Regions from separate parts of the Pseudarthrobacter sp. RHLT3-21 genome, predicted to be linked through region 1. Evidence: riboswitches for the same ligand, from Rfam matches in the RefSeq annotation. Region 1 holds a riboswitch; the other holds the start of a gene.
What was found. A riboswitch is a leader RNA that binds a small molecule or an ion and turns the genes downstream of it on or off. The one in region 1 is predicted to bind cyclic di-AMP.
Positions count from the first base shown of each region.

Region 2: linked by a shared signal. The riboswitch ahead of AC50YA_RS21810 (M23 family metallopeptidase) and the one ahead of AC50YA_RS11940 (aggregation-promoting factor C-terminal-like domain-containing protein) in region 1 are both predicted to bind cyclic di-AMP.

Region 1 is NZ_JBWZCI010000009.1:82,570-86,733, forward strand. Features, by position in the region: gene AC50YA_RS11935 (sensor histidine kinase) at 1-1,408, shown strand, start outside; cyclic di-AMP (ydaO/yuaA leader) riboswitch at 1,509-1,661, shown strand; gene AC50YA_RS11940 (aggregation-promoting factor C-terminal-like domain-containing protein) at 1,667-2,395, shown strand; gene AC50YA_RS11945 (DUF1905 domain-containing protein) at 2,503-2,946, shown strand; gene AC50YA_RS11950 (HAD-IA family hydrolase) at 2,927-3,616, opposite strand; gene AC50YA_RS11955 (VOC family protein) at 3,662-4,036, opposite strand; gene upp (uracil phosphoribosyltransferase) at 4,099-4,164, opposite strand, start outside.
Region 2 is NZ_JBWZCI010000036.1:7,765-11,928, reverse strand. Features, by position in the region: gene AC50YA_RS21825 (bifunctional copper resistance protein CopD/cytochrome c oxidase assembly protein) at 1-109, opposite strand, end outside; gene AC50YA_RS21820 (ArsR/SmtB family transcription factor) at 326-745, shown strand; gene AC50YA_RS21815 (cytochrome c oxidase assembly protein) at 788-1,765, shown strand; cyclic di-AMP (ydaO/yuaA leader) riboswitch at 1,910-2,092, shown strand; gene AC50YA_RS21810 (M23 family metallopeptidase) at 2,096-2,887, shown strand; gene AC50YA_RS21805 (DUF305 domain-containing protein) at 2,884-3,558, shown strand; gene AC50YA_RS21800 (thioredoxin-like domain-containing protein) at 3,585-4,164, shown strand, end outside.

The DNA of each region.
Region 1 (4,164 bases):
GTCGATGGATTCCTTTCTCACCGGCCAGCTGGATGACCAGCTGAGCCAGGCCGCCAAACGCTCGAACGATCCGGGCCGCCCGCCCCTGGGCGGATTCAACGGCAGGCCGGACCCGCTCGACTCCCGCGGGCAGAGTGTCGGAACGCTGAATGCACGGATCCTGAAAGGCCAGATCAACAGTGGCGGCTTCCTGGACTCGGACACCACACGCCTGGCCCTCGATGCCGAAGACAAGCAAACCCTGCTGGCCCTGACGCAGAACGGCATTCCCGTGGACCGCTCGCTGTCCAACGGGGATTACCGGATTGTGGCCGTGGAAACCGGCTACGGCGATGTCCTCGTCACGGGACTTCCGCTCGCGGCCAAGGAGAGCACGCTGGCGTCGCTGGTCTGGACTTTTGTGTTCGTTTCCCTTGGCGGCCTGGTGCTGATCGGGCTGGCAGGAACCGTGCTCATCCGGCGCACCATGAAGCCGTTGGAGCAGCTTTCCGAGGTTGCAACCCGGGTGGCCCGGCTCCCGCTGGATGCGGGCGAGGTGGCACTCGCGGTGCGCGTCCCGCCGTCGAACTCCAACCCCGGAACCGAAGTGGGCAGCGTAGGACACGCCCTCAATCTGAGGCTTGATAACGTCGCCAGTGCACTCGAAGCGCGGCAGCGGAGCGAGACCAAGGTGAGGCAGTTCGTTGCGGACGCGTCCCATGAACTGCGCACCCCGCTGACCGCCATCCGCGGGTACACGGAGCTGATGCGGATGACCGAGGACTTCACGCCGGACGGCCGGAAATCCCTGGCCCGCGTACAGAGCCAGTCCGAACGCATGACCACCCTGGTGGAGGACCTGCTCCTGCTGGCCCGGCTCGATGAGGGGCGGCCCCTGAAACTCAGCGAAGTGGACCTCACACAGCTTGTGATCGAAACCGTCAGCGACGAGAAAGTCATCGCCCCGGACCACCACTGGCGCCTCAAACTGCCTGACGAGCCGCTCGCCGTCACCGGGGATGCGTCCCAACTGCGTCAGGTGCTGGTCAACCTGCTCTCCAATGCGCGCAAGCACACGCCGCCCGGGACCACGGTGGTCACCGCTGTGATGAGGTCTTCCGATGGCAGCGCGGCGGTGACGGTAACGGAAGACGGCGGAGGCATCCCTGCGGAGTTCGTGGACCATGTTTTCTCCCGGTTTGCCCGCGCAGACGCGGCCCGCAAGGGCACGGCCTCGGGCGCCGGGGCGTCGGAGGGCACCAGTGGCCTGGGCCTGTCCATTGTCCAGTCCATCATGGAAGCCCACGGCGGGAGCGTGAAAGTGACATCGCGGGCCGGGCGGACAGAGTTCGCCTTGCTCCTCCCTGCCGGCGCCATGGCGCGACCAGCCGACGCCCGGGCGCAGCAAGGCGACACGCCGTCGTCGTGATTCCTGTTACCAAAATGTGACTTAAGCTTCCAGCTCCTGTAGCGTCGAACGGGTGCGGATCCCGTTCGGGCCGCATATCCGGATGACGCCAAGCTCTGCCGCTTCCCGGATTCCGTTTTCAGAGGCAGAGGCGGGGGACCCACCGTCCCGGGCACCAAGTGCCCTTTGGGGTTAAGCCAACACGTGATTGTGCCGTGTGGCCGGATGCCCTCATCCGAACCCGACAGCTAACTCCGCAGGTGTGAGAGGCGATCCATCATGTCTGAATCCAAGGTACAAACGCGCCCGCAGGGCGATCCAAAGTCCGACAGCCACCGCAAGCAGACCCGCTTCGGTGCAGCAATGTCCCCCCTGTCCAAGGTTGCCCGGATTCCCTCCGTGGGCCAGCGCGCCGCGGTGTTCGCCACGGCGTGCGCCCTGCTGATCGGAGTCAGCGCCGCTGGACACGCTTCCGAGTCTGCATCGCTTGCGGCCAGCGCGGACCAGGCCGCCGAAGAAACCGGCGCCCAGTCGAAGCTGAGCTTCGAAGCAGCCCAGCTCCAGCCGCCGGCCGCCCCGGAAGCTGCACCGGCCGAGATGAACGTCGCACCCCAGGCTGCCGACCCGGCACCTGCCCCGGCCCCAGAGGCCGCTCCGGCTCCTGCTCCCGAGCCCGCTCCTGCCCCTGTTGTGGCCGTCGATGACCCGGCAGGGGCACAAGCCTATGCAGCCGGCCAGCTGGCGACCTACGGCTGGTCCGCTGACCAGATGCAGTGCCTGCAGACGCTGTGGACCAAGGAATCCGAATGGACCACCACGGCCACCAACGCCAGCAGCGGCGCGTACGGCATCGTCCAGTCGCTGCCCGCTGAGAAGATGGCGAGCGCCGGCGCGGACTACCTCACCAACTACCGCACGCAGATCAACTGGGGCCTGAACTACATTCAGGAGCGCTACCAGTCACCGTGCGGCGCGTTGAACTTCCACCTGTCGCACAAATGGTACTAAGCCGACTCCCCCGCGCCGACTCCCCGCGCCGGGGCTTCCCGGCGTGGCGGTCAGGGGTTCGGCGGTCAGGGGTTTCCTGCCCAGCGGCTCCAGGCCATACTTGGGCCATGAAATTCACCACCACCATCCTGGGCAGCGGCAACAAGGCGGGCATCGAGGTTCCGGAGGTGGTCATCTCGGCGCTCGACGCAGGCAAGCGTCCGCCGGTTGTGGTGACCATCAACGGCAAGAGCTACCGGAGCAGCATCGCGGTCATGGGCGGACAGAACCTGATTGGGGTGAGCACCGCCAACCGGGAATTCACCGGAGTTGCCGCTGGCGACACCGTCGAGGTGGACGTGGAACTGGACACCCAGCCGCGCATCATCGAGGTCCCCGACGATCTGGCCGCAGCCCTGGCCGCCGAACCCGAAGCGCAGGCGTTCTATGCCGCGCTGAACTACAGCGCCCAGCGCCGGTACGTGGAGCCAATCGGCGATGCCAAGACGGACGAAACCCGGGCCCGGCGGATCACGAAGGTGGTCGCCGACCTCAAAGCCGGAAAGAAATAACCGGCTGTCCCCCGGCCACAGAGGCGGTCACGGCACTGTAGTCCGGGATGTGGAGCACGCCGGCCGGCAATTCGCCCGTATTGGGACCCACGGCCACCGTCCGGATCCCCGCGGCAACACCTGCTGCGATCCCTGCGGGCGCATCTTCGAACACCACGGCATCCTCCGGCTTCACGCCCAGCAGCGCGGCTGCCTTCAGATACCCTTCCGGGTGCGGTTTGCCCCGTGTGACCAGTTCCGCTGTCACGGCCGTGGCCGGCATGGCCAGTCCCGCGGCGTCCATGCGGATGTCCGCCAGGGTCCTGTCCGCTGAGGTCACCAGCGCCACTGCCTCGGCCGGGAGGCTGCGGAGCAGCTCGGCAGCCCCCGGCAACGCGACGATACCGGCAGTCCGCGCCCTTTCCATGGCGCCGAGTTCCGCGGTGAGCGCCGCGACGTCGGCTCCGGCCGGCGCGAACCGGCGCACGGTGTCGGCGGCCTGGATGCCGTGCGAAGTGCGCAGGATTTCGTCGATGTCCAGACCGTACCGGGCAGCGAATTCTCCCCATACCTCTTCGACAACTGCCGTGGAGTCCACCAGCGTGCCGTCCATGTCGAAAAGGACGGCCCGGCAGGTCAGCGTTCGCGTCGCGGCAGGTGTTCGCGTGGCGGCAGGTGTGGGGATGTTCATGCTGCCTATCTTGCCTTAGGCGTCGCGACCTTAGGTGTCACGGGCCTAGGCGTCACGGCCCGGGATGTACTGCACCGCCCACTTGTTGCCGTCGGGATCGGCGAAATAGACGAAGTGCCCCCAGTCCTGCACGTCAATGTCACTCACCTCCACACCGTTGCCCTTGAGGTGGTCGTGGGCGGCCTGGATGTCGCTGACCACCATCTGCAGGCTTGGGGCCGTACCCGGAGGGGCGTCATTGAGGCCCTCGCCAATACAAATGGAGCAGGCGGATCCCGGCGGGGTCAGTTGGACGAAGCGGATGCCATCCATGGGCCGCTCGTCGAAATCCGGGTTGAATCCAACTTTGTTGACGTAGAAATCCTTGGCGCGGTCCACGTCGGATACGGGCACAAAAACGAGTTCAAGTTTCCAGTCCATTCGCCACAGGCTAACGGCGGCGGCGGGAAAGCGGAAGACCTAAGTCCTGGAACAGCCCCGTACTAGCCGGCGATGCCGTACAGGCGGTCGCCGGCGTCGCCCAGCCCGGGAACGATGTAGGACTTCTC
Region 2 (4,164 bases), on a different contig from region 1:
CGGTCGCAACCAAAACCACTGCAAGGGCAATCGCGCAGGCGACAACCAGCCATACCGGCCTGGGCAAAACAGCCGGGCTCTCCTGTGAAGTGGAGGCTTTGAGCGCCACAATAAGTCCTAACCTGGTCCTGACCCCGTCCCGGGAGGGCAGGAAATGGAGCGCGAAACTGAGCTCAGCGCGCGACACCAGATTATCTGTAGAGTTGTTCACACGTTAATCGCCCGCGTCCCGAGGGGCGTACCTGGCGCGGGCGAGCCTCATACGGGCTTGCCATAAAACCAAAGGATAACGCGAAGCGTTAGCACGTAAAGGTAGCCTAGATGGATGACCCAGATTCCACCCCGAGCCCCCGCCGGGCCGGAGTGTTTTGTCCGGCTTGTCGATGCAGACAAAGTCGAAGCTGTCAGATCCAGGATGCCCGGGGACGCCGACGTGGCGGACCTGGCCGTGATCTTCGGGCTGCTCTCGGACCCTGGCCGGGTCAGGATCCTCATCGCCCTCCTCGAAGGGGAAATGTGCGTCTGCGACCTGGCAGCAACAACCGGTTTGAGCGAGTCAGGTGTCTCCCACGCCCTGCGTCTGCTGCGCGGGCCGCGGGTGGTTCAGGTGCGCCGTTCGGGAAGGATGGCCTACTACTCACTGGCCGACTCCCACGTCCGTATGCTCCTCGATCTCGGTCTGACACACGTGGGCCATACGGGCCAGGACCGGCTCCGCATCGTCGGAAGCGGCCACGCACCCTGACCGGGGCAGTCCGGTCCCGGCAGGTCGATACCCGGTGCAGCGATGTCTGAGCCGGAGATTACCGGTCCGGTCTGGCTTCCGTCGCTGCCCCCGTCGCTGCCTGAATTCCTGGCGCCCAACCTGCAGCCTGTCCCGCTGATCCCTGCACTGACGCTCCTGGCCGCAGTGCTCTACCTGGCGGGGGCGATCAGCTTGTGGCGGCAGGGCCGGCGCTGGTCCGTGGTGCGGACCTGTTCCTTCCTGGTGGGCTGCCTGGCCATCGTCGTGGTCATGGGCGCCGGCATTGAAGGGTACGGGCTGCGGATGTTCTCGGTCTTCATGTTCCAGCAGTTGACCCTGATGATGGCCGTTCCGCCGCTGCTGGTCATCGGATCCCCTGGGACACTGCTGCTGCGGGCAACACCGCACGGCAGGCTGGGCCGCCGGGTCCTCCGGACAGCGCTCTGGGGGCTGCGTTCGCGATGGGGACGCGTGGCAATTCACCCCGCCTTCATGGTCCCGCTGTTCCTGCTCACCTTTTACGGGGTGTACTTCTCCGGCCTGGCAGACCTGCTGCTGCCCACCTGGTACGGCCACGTCGGCCTGGAACTGATGTTTTTAATCTCCGGGATCCTCTTCACGGTGCCACTGATCTCCGCCGACCCCCTGCCCAGCCGCCAGACCCACTTCGGACGGATGATCGACATCTTCGCGGAAATGCCGCTCCACGCCTTCTTCGGGGTCGTCCTCATGATGGCCACCGCACCCATGGTGAAATTCTTCGCCACCCCGCCTCCAGGCTGGAACATCAACCCGATAACGGACCAGGGCATAGCCGGCGGACTGGCCTGGTCCTACGGCGAACTGCCGGGAGTGCTCCTGCTGATGTTCATCCTGGTCCGCTGGCAACGCGAAGAAACCAAATCCAATGCCAGTATCGACCGGGCCGAACTGACCGCAGGGACCCCCGAACTCGACGCCTACAACAACTACCTGCAGCAGTTGGCGGACAGGCCCGAACCGCGGCGCTGGCCCGAGTAGCCCGGGAACGATTTGACCCTCGTGAGAGTTGTACGGGTTGTAGAAATCACCATCTCCGTTGTTATCGAATTGTGACCTATGTGGTGGTCGTGTAATGTTGATTCAGGCTTTTCTGTATTAAGCCTTGGCTCCGGACGCTCAGCCCCGCCGGCGGCGCCATACTACAAACTCACACGGCGGGGGCGGAGGACCCATTAACGGCAGCGTGCTGCCTTGGGGTTAAGACGCACAGCGGTACGGGCCCACGCGGGCCGGCGCCGGAACTGTGTCCGGGCTTTCCTTGGTCCGAACCCGACAGCTAACTTCGCAGGCGACCCGAAAGGATCAGCTGTGCCCCCCTCCCGCCACGGCCGCCGCCGCGCCCTTCCCTATGACCGCTCCCGCCGCCGCGCCGCCGCCCGACCTCAGGCTCCGTCCCCGCGCCCGGCCTGGCTGCCCGGGGCTTCGGCTTTTGCCGCTGTTGTCATGCTGGCCGCCGGCATACCCGCCGCGCATGCCGGACTTATTGCCGCCGCAGGTACCGTCGCCGCCGCCCAGCCGGCTGCTGTCGAGGCCGCTGCCCCGGCCATAGCAGCGCAGGCACAGGCAGTCATCACCTATCCACGGACTGAAGTCGTGACCCGGCCCGCCGACCGGCCGGCGCCGGCAGCGCCTGCCGCCACAGGAGCTGCTGCCGTAACCCCCGCCGCAGCAGCAGCTGCACCGCCAACGGCCGTACCTGTGGATACAACCCTGGGGGCACCGCTGGCCAGCATGTCCATTTCTTCTCCGTTCGGATTCCGTACCAGCCCGATCACAGGCGGTTCCGGTGAGCTGCATACCGGGCTGGATCTGGTCGCCTCCTGCCAGACCGCTGTCTTCACCGCCGGCGCGGGGACCGTCGTGGAAGCTGGGTGGTCCCAGAACGGTGGCGGGAACCGCATCGTGGTTGATCATGGCAACGGCATGAAAAGCACGTACAACCATCTGTCATCGATAGAGGTCTCGGTCGGTGCCGTGGTGGCCAAGGGTCAGCGGCTCGGCGGGGCCGGAACGACCGGAAACTCGACCGGATGCCACCTGCACTTCGAAATTGTCCGAAACGGCGTAACTGTCGATCCGCAGGGCTGGCTCCGGTCGTGAACCTCACTGAGCCGCGTGAACAGCTCACGGCACCATCGCCGCTGCCCAGGAAGCGGCTCTGGGCTGTTTTCGTCACAGTCGTGGCCCTCACCGCACTGGGTTTCTTTGCCCTGGGCCGGCTTTCGGCAGCGCCCGCACTCGTCCCGGAATCGGGCGCGGACGCGGGATTTTCCCGGGACATGCAGACCCATCACGCGCAGGCAGTGGAGATGGCCCTGTTGATCTGGGACAAGTCCGATGACACCGAGGTCCGGGCGGTCGCCTACGACATTGCCACCGCACAGCAGCATCAGAACGGCCAGATGTTCGCTTGGCTGCAGGACTGGGGCCTGTCCCAGGCCGGGACAGCGCCGCCGATGGCATGGATGACGGCCGGTGGTACTCATGCCGGGACCGGAGCCTCGCACGGTGTCCAGGGGGACGGCGCCGAAGGTGTCATGGAAGGGATGGCCACCCCGGAACAGATGCAGGCGCTTCGCGAATCCTCAGGTGCGGAGGCTGACCGGTTGTTCACGGACTTGATGATCCGCCATCATCAAGGTGGCGTCGCCATGGCCTCCGCCGGTACCCGCTTAGCGGAAACCTCAAAGGTCCGGGACTTCGCCGCCCGTATCGTAGAAGCCCAGACAGCTGAAATTACTGCCCTTGAAGAGCTCCGCGGCCGACTTTGACCGCACCTAAGAAAGCGGGACCGCCCATGTCTGGTAAACCGAAAGCCCACGAGGACCGTAAAGCGCTCCTGGATGCGGTGCAGGCCAAACAGCGCACCGCCGACAGGCGGCGGGCCTGGCTGATCTACGGCACGGGTGCGGCCGTGGTCCTCGCAATCGTCGCGGCGGTGACCTTCGTCGTTGTCGGGGAGGTCCAGCAGCGCGACCGGCTTAATGCCGCGGCGGCCCGGCCCATCGACGGGGAGCAGGACTATCCCGACCAGTCCAGGAACCACACCAGCGAGCCCGTCAGTTATCCGAAGACTCCGGCCACGGGCGGGGACCATGCCCCGGTCTGGACGAACTGCGGGGTCTACACAACGCCCGTGGAACAAACGCGGGCAGTGCATTCTCTGGAACACGGGGCGGTCTGGCTCACCTACCGTCCCGACCTGGGCGCCGACCAGCTCGCCGAGCTGACGGCCTTGGCCGGCAAGCAGGACTATCTCCTGCTCAGCCCGGTAGCCGAACAAGCCACGCCCGTGGTGGCAACAGCCTGGGGCAAACAGCTCGCCGTGGACAGCGGCAGCGATGAACGTCTGGCCCCGTTCATCAAGAAGTACCGTC